One region of the Nitratireductor sp. J20-h4 genome, then DNA from elsewhere that is predicted to be linked to it. Evidence: riboswitches for the same ligand, from Rfam matches in the RefSeq annotation. Region 1 holds a riboswitch; the other holds the start of a gene.
The links. A riboswitch is a leader RNA that binds a small molecule or an ion and turns the genes downstream of it on or off. The one in region 1 is predicted to bind S-adenosylmethionine.
Positions count from the first base shown of each region.

Region 2: it holds a riboswitch for S-adenosylmethionine, as region 1 does, so the genes downstream of both, ACT2B0_RS02180 (O-succinylhomoserine sulfhydrylase) here and metX (homoserine O-acetyltransferase MetX) in region 1, are expected to answer to the same signal.

Region 1 is NZ_CM165557.1:3,562,258-3,568,168, reverse strand. It holds gene ACT2B0_RS17110 (multicopper oxidase domain-containing protein) at 1-1,006, shown strand, start outside; gene ACT2B0_RS17105 (ZIP family metal transporter) at 1,006-2,145, shown strand; gene metW (methionine biosynthesis protein MetW) at 2,149-2,757, opposite strand; gene metX (homoserine O-acetyltransferase MetX) at 2,760-3,941, opposite strand; SAM riboswitch at 4,013-4,090, opposite strand; gene hisC (histidinol-phosphate transaminase) at 4,170-5,270, shown strand; gene ACT2B0_RS17085 (prephenate/arogenate dehydrogenase family protein) at 5,274-5,911, shown strand, end outside.
Region 2 is NZ_CM165557.1:444,503-450,413, forward strand. It holds gene ACT2B0_RS02175 (CDP-alcohol phosphatidyltransferase family protein) at 1-406, shown strand, start outside; gene ACT2B0_RS02180 (O-succinylhomoserine sulfhydrylase) at 445-1,638, opposite strand; SAM riboswitch at 1,683-1,760, opposite strand; gene ACT2B0_RS02185 (2'-deoxycytidine 5'-triphosphate deaminase) at 1,837-2,949, shown strand; gene ACT2B0_RS02190 (dipeptidase) at 2,975-4,150, opposite strand; gene ACT2B0_RS02195 (ion transporter) at 4,200-4,988, opposite strand; gene ACT2B0_RS02200 (class I SAM-dependent methyltransferase) at 5,185-5,664, shown strand; tRNA gene ACT2B0_RS02205 (tRNA-Gly) at 5,733-5,807, shown strand; gene ACT2B0_RS02210 (ABC transporter ATP-binding protein) at 5,880-5,911, opposite strand, start outside.

The DNA of each region.
Region 1 (5,911 bases):
GGAGCGTTCGGCAGCGGGCGAACAGGATGGCGAAGGCGCGCCCTCCGCTGGCCACGGCATGGCCGGCCGGCATGGTCAAAACCGCGTCGTTGGAACGGTGGACGCCGATCGCAACGGCTTCGATCCGATGGAATTCCTGACCGAGTTCGACACCGGTGTCGTGACGACGGACCCCGACGGTCGGCCGGTCCGCGAGTGGACGATCACCGCCGTCGATCGCGAGGTGGAGATCGCGCCCGGCGTGTTCTTCCCAGCCTGGACCTACAATGGCCGTATCCCGGGGCCGACCCTGCGCTGCACGGAGGGCGAGCGTCTGCGCATCCGCTTCCTCAACGCCGGCTCGCACCCGCACACCATGCATTTCCATGGCATTCATTCGGCGCGCATGGACGGCGTGCCCGGGGCGGGCGAAATCGGGCCGGGCGAGGCGTTCACCTACGAGTTCGCGGCCGAGCCGTACGGCTGCCATCTCTACCACTGCCATTCGATCCCGCTCAAGCGCCACATCCACAAGGGGCTCTACGGCGCCTTCATCGTCGATCCCGACCCGGACCGACATCCGCTGTCGCGCGACGACGCCGCGGCGCGGAAGCTGGGCACGCCGCAGAATGCGAACTGGCAGGAACTGGTGATGGTGATGAACGGCTTCGACACCAATTTCGACGACGAGAACGAATTCTACGCCGTCAACACCATTCCGTTCGCCTATTTCGACAGGCCGATCCGGATCGAAAGGTCGAGGCCGGTCCGCATCTATCTGATCAACATCACCGAATTCGATCCGATCAATTCGCTGCATGTGCATGCGAATTTCTTCGACTATTACGATCACGGCACCACGCTGACGCCGACCCATCGCCGGATCGACACCGTCATGCAGTGCCAGGCGCAGCGCGGCATCGTCGAGCTGAGCTTCGCCAACCACGAACCCGGCCTCTACATGTTCCATGCCCATCAGACCGAATTTGCGGAACTCGGCTGGATGAGCCATTTCGAGGTGGTGTGATGGTCCGTTTCGTCTGGCTGGCGCTTCCGCTTTTGATCCTGGCCGCGATCGTCGCCTATGTGCTGGGCGCGCGCCCGCTCGACCGGATCGGGGCCGCCGCGCCGCCTGTCGAACAGGTCGTGGTGGAAGGCACGCGCCTGCGCCCGGGCATGATCGAGCTCGGCATCCGCGCCGACGGATCGCAGCCGGTCGCCATCGCCCAGGTCCAGGTCGACGGGGCCTATCGTGCTTTCGACCTGACGCCGGCCGGACCGGTCGGGCGTCTTGACGGCGCCCGGGTCACGGTTCCCTATCCTTGGGTCGAGGGCGAAGCGCATCATATCGTGCTGGTGACCTCGACCGGGGCGACGTTCGAACACACGGTGGAGGTCGCACAGGCCACGCCGGGGCTCGACGCCGGCTCGCTGTGGCGGCTTGCCGTGATTGGGCTCCTGCTCGGCGTGGCGCCGGTTGCGACCGGCATGCTGGCCTTTCCCGCAATGCGCGGGCTTTCAGCCGGTACGTTCGATTTTCTGCTGGCGCTGACCGTCGGGCTCTTGGCCTATCTTTTCCTCGACACGCTGGGCGAGGGGCTGGAGGCCGGTTCGGCCGCCCTGGAGCGTCTGCGCGGCCAGACGGCGGTATGGGTGGCCGCGGCATTGACGGCGCTGGCGTTGTTCGTGGCCGGGCGCTGGCGCGGCGCCGCGCCGCAGGGCGCCGCGCTCGCCGGCTTCATCGCGCTTGGCATCGGGCTGCACAATCTGGGCGAAGGCCTGGCGGTGGGCGGCGCGCTTTCGGCCGGCGCCGGCGCCTTGGCGACCTTTCTGGTCGTCGGTTTCATCATTCACAACGTGACCGAGGGCATCGGCATCGCGGCGCCGCTCGTACGCGCAAAACCGCCTTTGTCGTTGTTCGTCCTGCTTGCCGGGCTCGCGGGGCTGCCGGCGGTCGCCGGCGTTTGGGCCGGAACGCAAGCACCGGGGCCCTATTGGCTGGCTTTGTGTTTCGGCGTCGGTGCCGGGGCGATCTTCCAGGTGATGGTCGAGGTGACGGCGCTGACGGTGAGAAAGGGCGGGTTCGCCGCCCTGGGCGGCTTGAACTACGCTGGCGGCGTCGCGGCCGGTCTGTTGATCATGTACGCGACCGCCTTGTTGGTGTGAGTGTCATTTCCTCAGCAGGAACACCGCCTGCTGGCCGAAGAAGTTCCAGAACCACCATGGCAGCGAGACGCCGATCTTCTGGCCGTTGCCGTCGAGCGCGGTTGCGCTCTCCACGGTCGCGCCGATCTCTTCGCACAGAGCGACGAAGTCGCGGATCGTGCAGAAATGGATGTTGGGCGTGTCGTACCAGCTATAGGCCAGGTCGCGTGTGACCGGCATGCGCCCGCGCAAAAGCAGCGACAGGCGCACGCGCCAATGGCCGAAATTCGGGAACGAGACGATCGCACGCCGACCGATCCGCAGCAATTGTTCGAGCACTTCCTTGGGATTGCGTGTGGCCTGCAGCGTCTGCGAGAGGATCACGTAGTCGAAGCCCTGGTCGGGATAATGGCTGAGGTCGGTGTCGGCATCGCCCTGGATCACCGACAGGCCACGCGCGACGCATTCGTTGACGCCGCGCTGCGATATCTCGATGCCGCGGCCGTCGATCTGCTTGTCGGTGATCAAAAGGTCCAGAAGCGCCCCGTCTCCGCATCCAACGTCGAGCACGCGGGCGCGCGGGTCGATCAGGCCGGCCACCATGGCGAGGTCGACCCGGGCGTCGTGGTTCATACTCACGGCGCATCCTCCAGGCCGCGGGCGCGGGCGGCGGAGTCCAGAAATCCGCCGACGGCGGCGAAGAATTCCGGCTCCTCGAGCAGAAATGCGTCGTGGCCGCGGTCGGTCTCGATCTCGACGAAGGAAACCGAGGCGCCGGCGGCGTTGAGCGCACGCACCACGGTGCGGCTTTCCTCGGTCGGAAACAGCCAGTCCGAAGTGAAGGAGACGAGGCAGAAACGGGTCTCGGTGTTGCGGAAGGCGTCGGCCAGCCGCCCGCCACGATCGGCGGCGAGGTCGAAATAGTCCATCGCCCGCGTCATGTAGAGATAGGAATTGGCGTCGAAGCGGTCGACGAAGGTCATGCCCTGGTGGCGCAAATAGCTTTCGATCTGGAAATCCGCGTCGAACCCGAAGGTCAGGGTCTCGCGATCCTGCAGATTGCGGCCGAATTTGCGGTGCAGCGCGGTTTCCGACAGATAGGTGATGTGGGCGGCCATGCGCGCGACCGCGAGGCCTTTTTCCGGCCGGCGTCCCTCGTCGATATAGCGCCCGCCGCACCATTCGGGGTCGGCCATCACCGCCTGGCGGCCGACTTCGTGAAAGGCGATGTTCTGGGCGGAATGTCGCGCCCCTGCCGCGATCGGCAAAGCGGTGAACACCCTCTCGGGATAGCTCGCCGCCCATTCCAGCACCTGCATGCCGCCCATCGAACCGCCGATGACGGAAAACAGTCGGCCGATGCCGAGTTCGTCGACCAGCATCGTCTGCGCGCGCACCATGTCGCCTATGGTGACGATCGGCAGGTCGAGGCCGTAGGCGCGGCCGGTCTCGGGGTTGAGCGAGGCGGGGCCGGTGGAGCCCAGACAGCCGCCGATGACGTTGGAGCAGATGACGAAAAAACGGCCGGTGTCGATCACCTTGCCCGGGCCGACCAGGCTTTCCCACCAGCCCGGCTTGCCGGTGATGGGATTGCGGCTGGCGACATATTGGTCGCCGGTCAGCGCATGGCAGATCAGGATGGCGTTGCTGCGGGCCTCGTTCAGCGCGCCATAGGTCTCGTAAGCGATCTGGAACGGCGACAGCACCTTGCCCGAATCGAGCGAAAGCGGCCTGTCCGGTCCAAAGCGCGCGACCCGGCTCGACGGGTCGGTCGCCTCGTTGGTTGCCTTCAGCTTTCGGGCCCGCCGTGCGGCCATCCACATCACCTCATGCGGCCGGCCTTGCTCGAAGCACAAAAAAACCGGCATTGCGCGCTCGCAAAGCCGGTTACCTGATGCAAACGGCCCTTTAGCGACTTGTTTTACGTGGCTGCAAGCCGACCGGCCAAATCACCACGGGAGGCCGATTATAATCTTGCGCAAGCCTTTGCGTCAACGGCAAAGCTTTGCTAGTCGGAAGGCGATCATCCGCGAAGGAACCCCGCCATGAGCCTGCCCGTCCGCCCAGAGCCGAAACCCGGCATCATGGATATCGCCGCCTATGTGCCCGGCAAGAGCGCGGCGCCGGCGGGCGTGGCCAAAGTCCATAAGCTGTCGTCGAACGAAAACCCGCTCGGCGCGTCGCCCAAGGCGGTCGAGGCCGTGCGGTCGGTGGCCGCCTCGCTCGAGTTCTACCCTGATGGCGCGGCGAGCAGGTTGCGCGAGGCGATAGCGGAAGTGCAGGGGCTCAACCCGGACAACATTCTGTGCACCAACGGCTCCGACGAGGCGCTCGGGCTGTTGGCGCAGGCCTATCTGCAGCCGGGCGACGAAGGTGTGTTCACCGAGCACGGCTTCCTGGTCTACCGGATCTACATCCAGGCGGCGGGCGCGGTGCCGGTGGTGGTAAAGGAAACCGACGAGACAGCCGATGTCGATGCCATCCTGGCTGCGGTGACCGACAGGACCAGGATCGTCTTTCTGGCCAATCCCAACAACCCGACCGGCACCTATGTGCCGTTCGAGGAGGTGCGGCGGCTGCATGCGGGGCTGCCGAAAAACGTGCTTCTGGTGCTCGACGCGGCCTATGCCGAATATGTGCGCCGCAACGACTACGAGACCGGCATCGAGCTCGTATCCTCGTTCGATAATGTGGTCATGACCCGGACCTTCTCCAAGGTGTACGGCCTCGGCGGCGCGCGTATCGGCTGGATCTACGCGCCGGCGCATGTGATTGCCGCGCTCAACCGCATTCGCGGTCCGTTCAACGTCAACGCGGCGGCGATCGAGGCCGGGGTGGCTGCGATCCGCGACCGCGACCATGTCGAGAAATCGGTCGCGCATAACGACCAATGGCTGCCGTGGCTGACGGAGAAACTGACCAAGCTTGGTCTCAGGGTCACGCCGAGCATCGGCAATTTCATCCTGATCCATTTTCCCGACGAGCGCCGCTCGGCGGCGCTGGCCGACGAGTATCTGACGGCGCGGGGCTATATTTTGCGCCGTGTCGCCGGCTACGGATTCCCGAATGCGCTCAGGATGACGATCGGCACGGAAGAAGCCAACCGGGGTGTGGTCGCCGCGCTCTCGGATTTTCTGAAAGACTGAACCATGTCCGATCCGATGTTCGATCGCGTTGCCCTGGTGGGCATCGGCCTGATTGGTTCGTCGCTTGCCCATGTGATACGCCGCGAGGGGCTGGCGGGCAGGGTTGTGGTCTCGACACGCTCGGCCGCGACGCTCGAACGGGCCGCGGAGCTGGGTCTGGGCGATGTCTATGAAGGCGACCCGGCCAAGGCGGTCGAAAATGCCGATCTCGTCATCGTGTCGGTGCCGGTCGGCGCGTCCGGCGCGGTGGCGCGCGCGATCGCGCCCGCGCTCAAGGCCGGGGCGATCGTCACCGATGTCGGCTCGACCAAGGGGTCGGTCGTCAGCCAGATGGCGCCTGAATTGCCGCCCTCGGTCCATTTCATCCCCGGCCATCCGATCGCCGGTACGGAACGCTCGGGGCCGGATGCCGGTTTCGCCGACCTGTTCGACGGGCGCTGGTGCATCCTGACGCCGCTGCCGGACACCGATCCGGACGCGCTCGCGCGGCTGTCAGGCTTCTGGGAGGCGTGCGGCTCGAAGGTGGACGTGATGGACCCCGCCCATCACGACATGGTGCTCGCCATCGTCTCGCACCTGCCGCATATCATCGCCTACAACATCGTCGGCACCGCCGACGATCTGGAAGCGGTGACCAAGTC
Region 2 (5,911 bases), 1.3 Mb from region 1:
TCTGGACGGGGCCGTGGCGCGGCTCGAGGGCAAGACCGATTATGGCGGCTTCCTCGACATCGTGCTCGACTTCGTCTTTTACGGAGCGATCCCGCTCGGCTTCGTGCTGCTCGACCCGGCGGCCAACGCGGTCGCCGGCGCGGTGCTGATCTTCACCTTCTATATCAACGGCGCGAGCTTTCTGGCGTTCGCCGTCATGGCTGAACGACGCGGGCTGTCGAGCGACGCGCGTGGCGAAAAATCGATCTTTTTCACCACCGGGCTTGCGGAAGCGACCGAAACGATCCTGCTTTTCGTCGCTTTCTGCCTTCTGCCGGCCAGTTTTGCCACGCTTTCCTATGTCTTCGCGGCGTTGACGGCCTATACGGCCGTCTCGCGCATCGTTCTGGCCAGGCGCAGCTTCTGAACCGTCCGTGAAGCCGCGACCGCCACGGGCCGCGAGGATCAGGCCGCCTGGGCGAGAGCCCGGTCGAGATCGTCGATCAGGTCGTCGGCGTCTTCGAGGCCGACCGAAAGCCTGACCGTGCCCGCATTGATGCCGAGTTCCAGCCGCGCCGCCTCGGCGAGGTTCTTGTGCGTGGTCGTCGCCGGGTGGGTAATCAGGCTCTTGGCGTCGCCGAGATTGTTTGAGATGCGGATCAGATCCAGCCCGTTCTGGAAGGAAAAGGCCGCCCGCTTGCCGCCCTTGACATCGAAGCAGATCAGGGTCGAGCCGCCCGTCATCTGCCGCGCGATGATGTCGGCCTGCGGGTGGTCGTTGCGGCCGGGATAGATGATGCGCTCGACGGCAGGGTGGCAGGCGAGATGCCCCGCGATCCGGGCAGCGCTTTCCGTCTGCTGGCGTACCCGCAACGGTAGCGTTTCCAGCCCTTTGAGCAGCGTCCAGGCGTTGAACGGCGACAGGCTCGGCCCGGTATGGCGGAAATAGTCGTGCAGCTTCTCGTCGATCCAGGCCTTGTCCGACAGCACGACGCCGCCCAGGCAGCGGCCCTGGCCGTCAATATGCTTGGTTGCCGAATAGACCACCACATGCGCGCCGAGCGCGAGCGGCTTTTGCTGCAGCGGGGTGGCGAACACGTTGTCGACCACCAGCCGCGCACCGCTCTCATTGGCGATCTCGGCAACGGCGGCGATGTCGATCACCTCGAGCGTCGGATTGGTCGGGCTTTCGAGGAAGAACAGCCGTGTGTTGGCGCGCACCGCGTTTTTCCATGCGTCGATGTCGGTGCCGTCCACCAGCGTCGTCTCGATGCCGTATTTCGGCATCAGCGTTTCCACGATCCAGCGGCACGAGCCGAACAAGGCCCGCGCGGCGACGACGTGATCGCCGGCACCGAGCGAGCACAGCAGCGCCGCCGCCACCGCCGCCATGCCGGAGGCCGTTGCCCTGGCCTCTTCGGCACCCTCCAGTTCGCACATGCGCCGTTCGAACATGTCGACCGTCGGGTTGGCATAACGCGAATAGATGAAGCCGGGCGCCTCGCCCTTGAAGCGCGCTTCGGCCGCCTCGGCGCTGTCGTAGACGAAACCTTGCGTCAAATAGAGCGCCTCGGAGGTTTCGCCAAAGGCTGAACGCTGCGTTCCGCCGTGGACCAGCGCGGTCGCGGGTTTCCAGTTGCGCTTCGTTTCGCTTGTCATGGCGGTACCTCGAACACAAAAAAACCGGTCGCGGAAAGTCGCGAACCGGCTTGCGTTCGGCCCTTTAGCGACTTGTTTAACGTGGCTGCAAGCCGACCGGCCAAATCACCACGGGATAAGTGTCCAATAAACGCCCGCCGGCCTTGCGTCAACAATTTGCTCCGCTAATGCTCGCCGCGCCCGAAACATGACTGTCGATTGGCCCGGGAGCCGCCGACCTTGCGCAAGACTGGCATTCTGCCCGATCACGAGATCTCGGCCCTGTTCGAGGCCGGTGCGCTGGCCGCGCCGGTGCCGCTCGATGCCGACCAGGTCCAGCCGGCGAGCCTTGATCTGCGCCTGGGCGAGAAAGCCTATCGCGTGCGGGCGAGCTTTCTGCCCGGTCCGCGTCATCGCGTCATGGACAAGCTCGACCGGCTGAAACTGCACGAGGTCGACCTGACGGGCGGCGCGGTTCTGGAAACGGGCTGCGTCTACATTGTCCCGCTTCTGGAGGGACTGGAACTGGGCGAGGGCGTATCGGCGGCCGCCAACCCGAAAAGCTCCACCGGCCGGCTCGACATCTTCACCCGCGTCATGGCCGATTTCGGACCCGAATTCGACAAGATCCCCGCCGGCTACAAGGGCCCGCTCTATCTCGAGGTCAGTCCGCGCACCTTTCCGATCGTCGTGCGCACCGGCTCGCGGCTGTCGCAGATACGCTTCCGGCGCGGCCGGGCGGCGCTCGACGAGAACGCGCTCCTTGCCCTGCACGACGCCGAAACGCTGGTCGCCTCCGACACGCCCAACATCACCGGCGGCGGCATCGCGCTGTCGATCGACCTCGAAGGGGCGGGCGGGGACGGTGGCCTGATCGGCTACCGGGCCAAGCATCACACCGCGCTGATCGATGTCGACCAGCGCGCCGCCCACGATGTCGCCGATTTCTGGGAACCGCTCGACATTCGCGACCGGCGCGAACTGATCCTCGATCCCGACGAGTTCTACATTCTGGTCTCGCGCGAGGCCGTCCATGTTCCGCCTGGCTACGCCGCCGAGATGACGCCGTTCGATCCGCTGGTCGGCGAGTTCCGCGTCCACTACGCCGGCTTCTTCGACCCCGGTTTCGGCCATTCGGCCGCCGGCGGCACTGGCAGCCGCGCCGTTCTGGAAGTGCGCAGCCACGAAGTGCCGTTCATCCTCGAGCACGGCCAGGTCGTCGGCCGGCTGGTCTACGAGCACATGGCCTCCGCGCCCGGCGCGCTCTACGGCGCCGATCTCGGCTCGAACTATCAGGCCCAGGGGCTGAAACTGTCGAAGCACTTTCGCTGAGCAGGCACACTGACGAAGGCGGCGCTCAGTCGGGGAGGAGCTCCATCAAAAGTCTGATCTGGTTGCCGCCCATCACCCGTGCGATATCCTGTTCGCCCAGGCCTTCGGCGAGCAAAGCTTCGGTCAGGAGCGGCAGGCCGGTCGTGTCGAACGGCACGTCGACGGCGCCGTCATAGTCGGAACCGAGGCCGACATGCTCGGCCCCGATCAGGTCGATCACGTATTTCTGCGCCCGGGCGATCGCGGCCGGATCGGTGCCGCACACCGCCGTGTCCCAATAGCCGATGCCGACCAGCCCGCCATTTGCGGCGATGGCGCGCAATTGCCCGTCGCTCAAATTGCGGTTGTTGTCGCAGGTCCCCTTGACCCCGCCATGCGACACCACGACCGGCCGGGTCGCCATGGCCAGCACCTCGTCGATCTGTTTTTGCGACCCGTGCGCGATGTCGACGATCATGCCGAGCTCCTCCATGCGCGCGATCATCTTCCGGCCGGCCTCCGTCAGGCCGCCCTTGTCGACGCCGTGGGCCGAGCCGGCCATTTCATTGTCGAAGAAATGGGTTGGCGCCATCATCCTGTAGCCGGCGGAAAACATGGCGTCGACATTGGCGGGGTCGCCCTCCAGAACCTGCGCGCCCTCGATGCCGAGAATGCCGGCGACGATCTCCGGTTCGGATTTGCGGCGTTCGAGAAACGCCGTCAGATCGGCCTTGGTCTTGACGATGACGAAGCGGCCGTTCGAGGCGTCCGCCATCGCATGCAGCCTTTCGGCCTGGTAGAGCGCGCGCTGCTTGAGGCTGAACCAGGTGCGTAGCGGCCAGCGCTGGCCGATGGCGAGCCAGGTGACGTTGTCGCTGTCGCCGGCGTTGCGCTCGATATTGAGGCCGCGCGGGGTCTTTGAAACCAGGGTGAACATCTGCACGGCGACATTGCCCTCGATCAGGCGGGGGATGTCGACATGGCCGCGCTCGCCGCGTTCGAGCAGGTCGCGGCCCCACAAAAGCGAGTCCGCGTGCATGTCGGCGACCACCAGCGTCTCATGCAGGCGCCGGGCCGCCTCCGTCGCCTCGTAAGGCGGCGCAACCAGCACCTGGTTCATCGAGCGCTCGACCATCGCAGGCGCGACGAAAAAGAAGATGCCGAGCCCGATCGCCGCGACGAGCAGCGCGGCGGCGGCGGCGATTTTCAGGATTCGGCGCATCGATCGTCCCCTTCGGCGCTGGCGGTTCGCGACCCGAGGGGCCGGCGCGTCAAGTCTTGCTCGTTTCGGCGCGCTGGCGCAACTCCGCGCGCAGCGCCCGGATCTCGGCCAGGATCAGTTCCTGCTCGTTCTGCAGGGCCTGGCGCTCGGCCGTCGCCTCGGCGTCGTGTTCCTCCTGCATGGCCGAGACGATGATGCCGATGAACAGGTTGAGCACGGTGAAGGTGGTCGACACGATGAAGGGGATGAAGAACAGCCACGCCCAGGGGAAGACCTCCATCACCGGCCGCACGATGCCCATCGACCAGCTTTCCAGCGTCATGATCTGGAACAGCGAATAGGCCGACAGCGCGATGGTGCCGAACCAGTCGGGAAAGGCCGCGCCGAACAGCTTGGTCGCCATGACCGAAAACACGTAATAGACCAGCGACAGCAGCAGCATGATCGACCCCATGCCCGGCAGGGCGGCGATCAGCCCGCCGACGACGCGGCGCAGCGACGGCACCATGCCGATGATCCTGAGCACGCGCAGGATGCGCAGCGCGCGCAGCACCGACAGGCCGCCGGTCGCCGGCATCAGCGCGATCCCGACCACCACCAGGTCGAAGATGCGCCACGGGTCGCGGAAAAAATCGGTCCGATAGACGGCGAAGCGGGCCAGCAGTTCGACGACGAAAGCCGTCAAGATCGCCCGGTCGAGCACCACCAGAAGCGGACCGATGGCGTTCATCGCGCGCTGCGACGTCTCCAGCCCCAGCGTCACCGCGTTGACGACGATCAGGACGGTGATGGCGAGATCGAAGCGGCGGGATTCGATCAAGGATTTGAGCTGGTTCACGGCGTCGGGCTCCGGCTGGGTGGTAAGGTCGGCATGGCGGTCGCATCGGACCGTTGCTGCCAGATAGGGGCTCGCCCGCGTCGTGGCCAGAGCCGTTGCGAATTATCATCGTGTCTTCACGTCCGCCGCCGGCCTGTGCGATGCTGGCCGGCGCGGGCCCGGCCCCGGCATTGCCCTTCGACCGCGAGACAATCGAATGAGCCGCCTCGACTCCTTCATCCGCCGCATGAGCGCGCAGCGCGATCTGCTCAATGAGGCGGCGCGTCGGATCGCCGAAATCGACGGGCCGGTGGTGGAGCTGGGGCTCGGCAACGGCCGCACCTTCGACCATCTGCGCACCCTGTTCCCGCAACGCCGTATTCTCGTCTTCGACCGCAAGATGTCGGCCTTCGCCGCATCGCGGCCGGCGCCGGAGGATTTCATCGAGGGCGAGATCCGCGAGCGCGCCGCCGCCTTTGCCGGCATCGGCGCAGCACTCGTCCATTGCGACATCGCCACCGGCTATGCCGAGGCCGACGACGCCACCATCGCCTGGCTTGCCGGCGCCGTCGCGCCGCTGCTGCGCCCCGGCGGTTTGGCCGTCAGCGGCATGCCGCTCGAGCACAACGGTCTGGAGGCGCTCGCCCTTCCGCCCGGCGTGGCCGAGGGGCGTTATTTTTTCTACAGGCGGCGTTGACGGCGGCGGCGTTGGTGTAGCGATTCCGCTTGACGCACGCCCGCCGCTCGCCGATTAATGGCGCGAATGCGGGCGTAGTTCAGAGGTAGAACGCAAGCTTCCCAAGCTTGATGTCGTGGGTTCGATTCCCATCGCCCGCTCCAAATTCACGGATTTCGAACGCGTCTTGCCACCTCGTCCGCACGCTTGTGTCCGCGAGCGGGGCGCGGCGATGGTTACGGTTCGCGCCTGGCGACCGCCTTGCCGT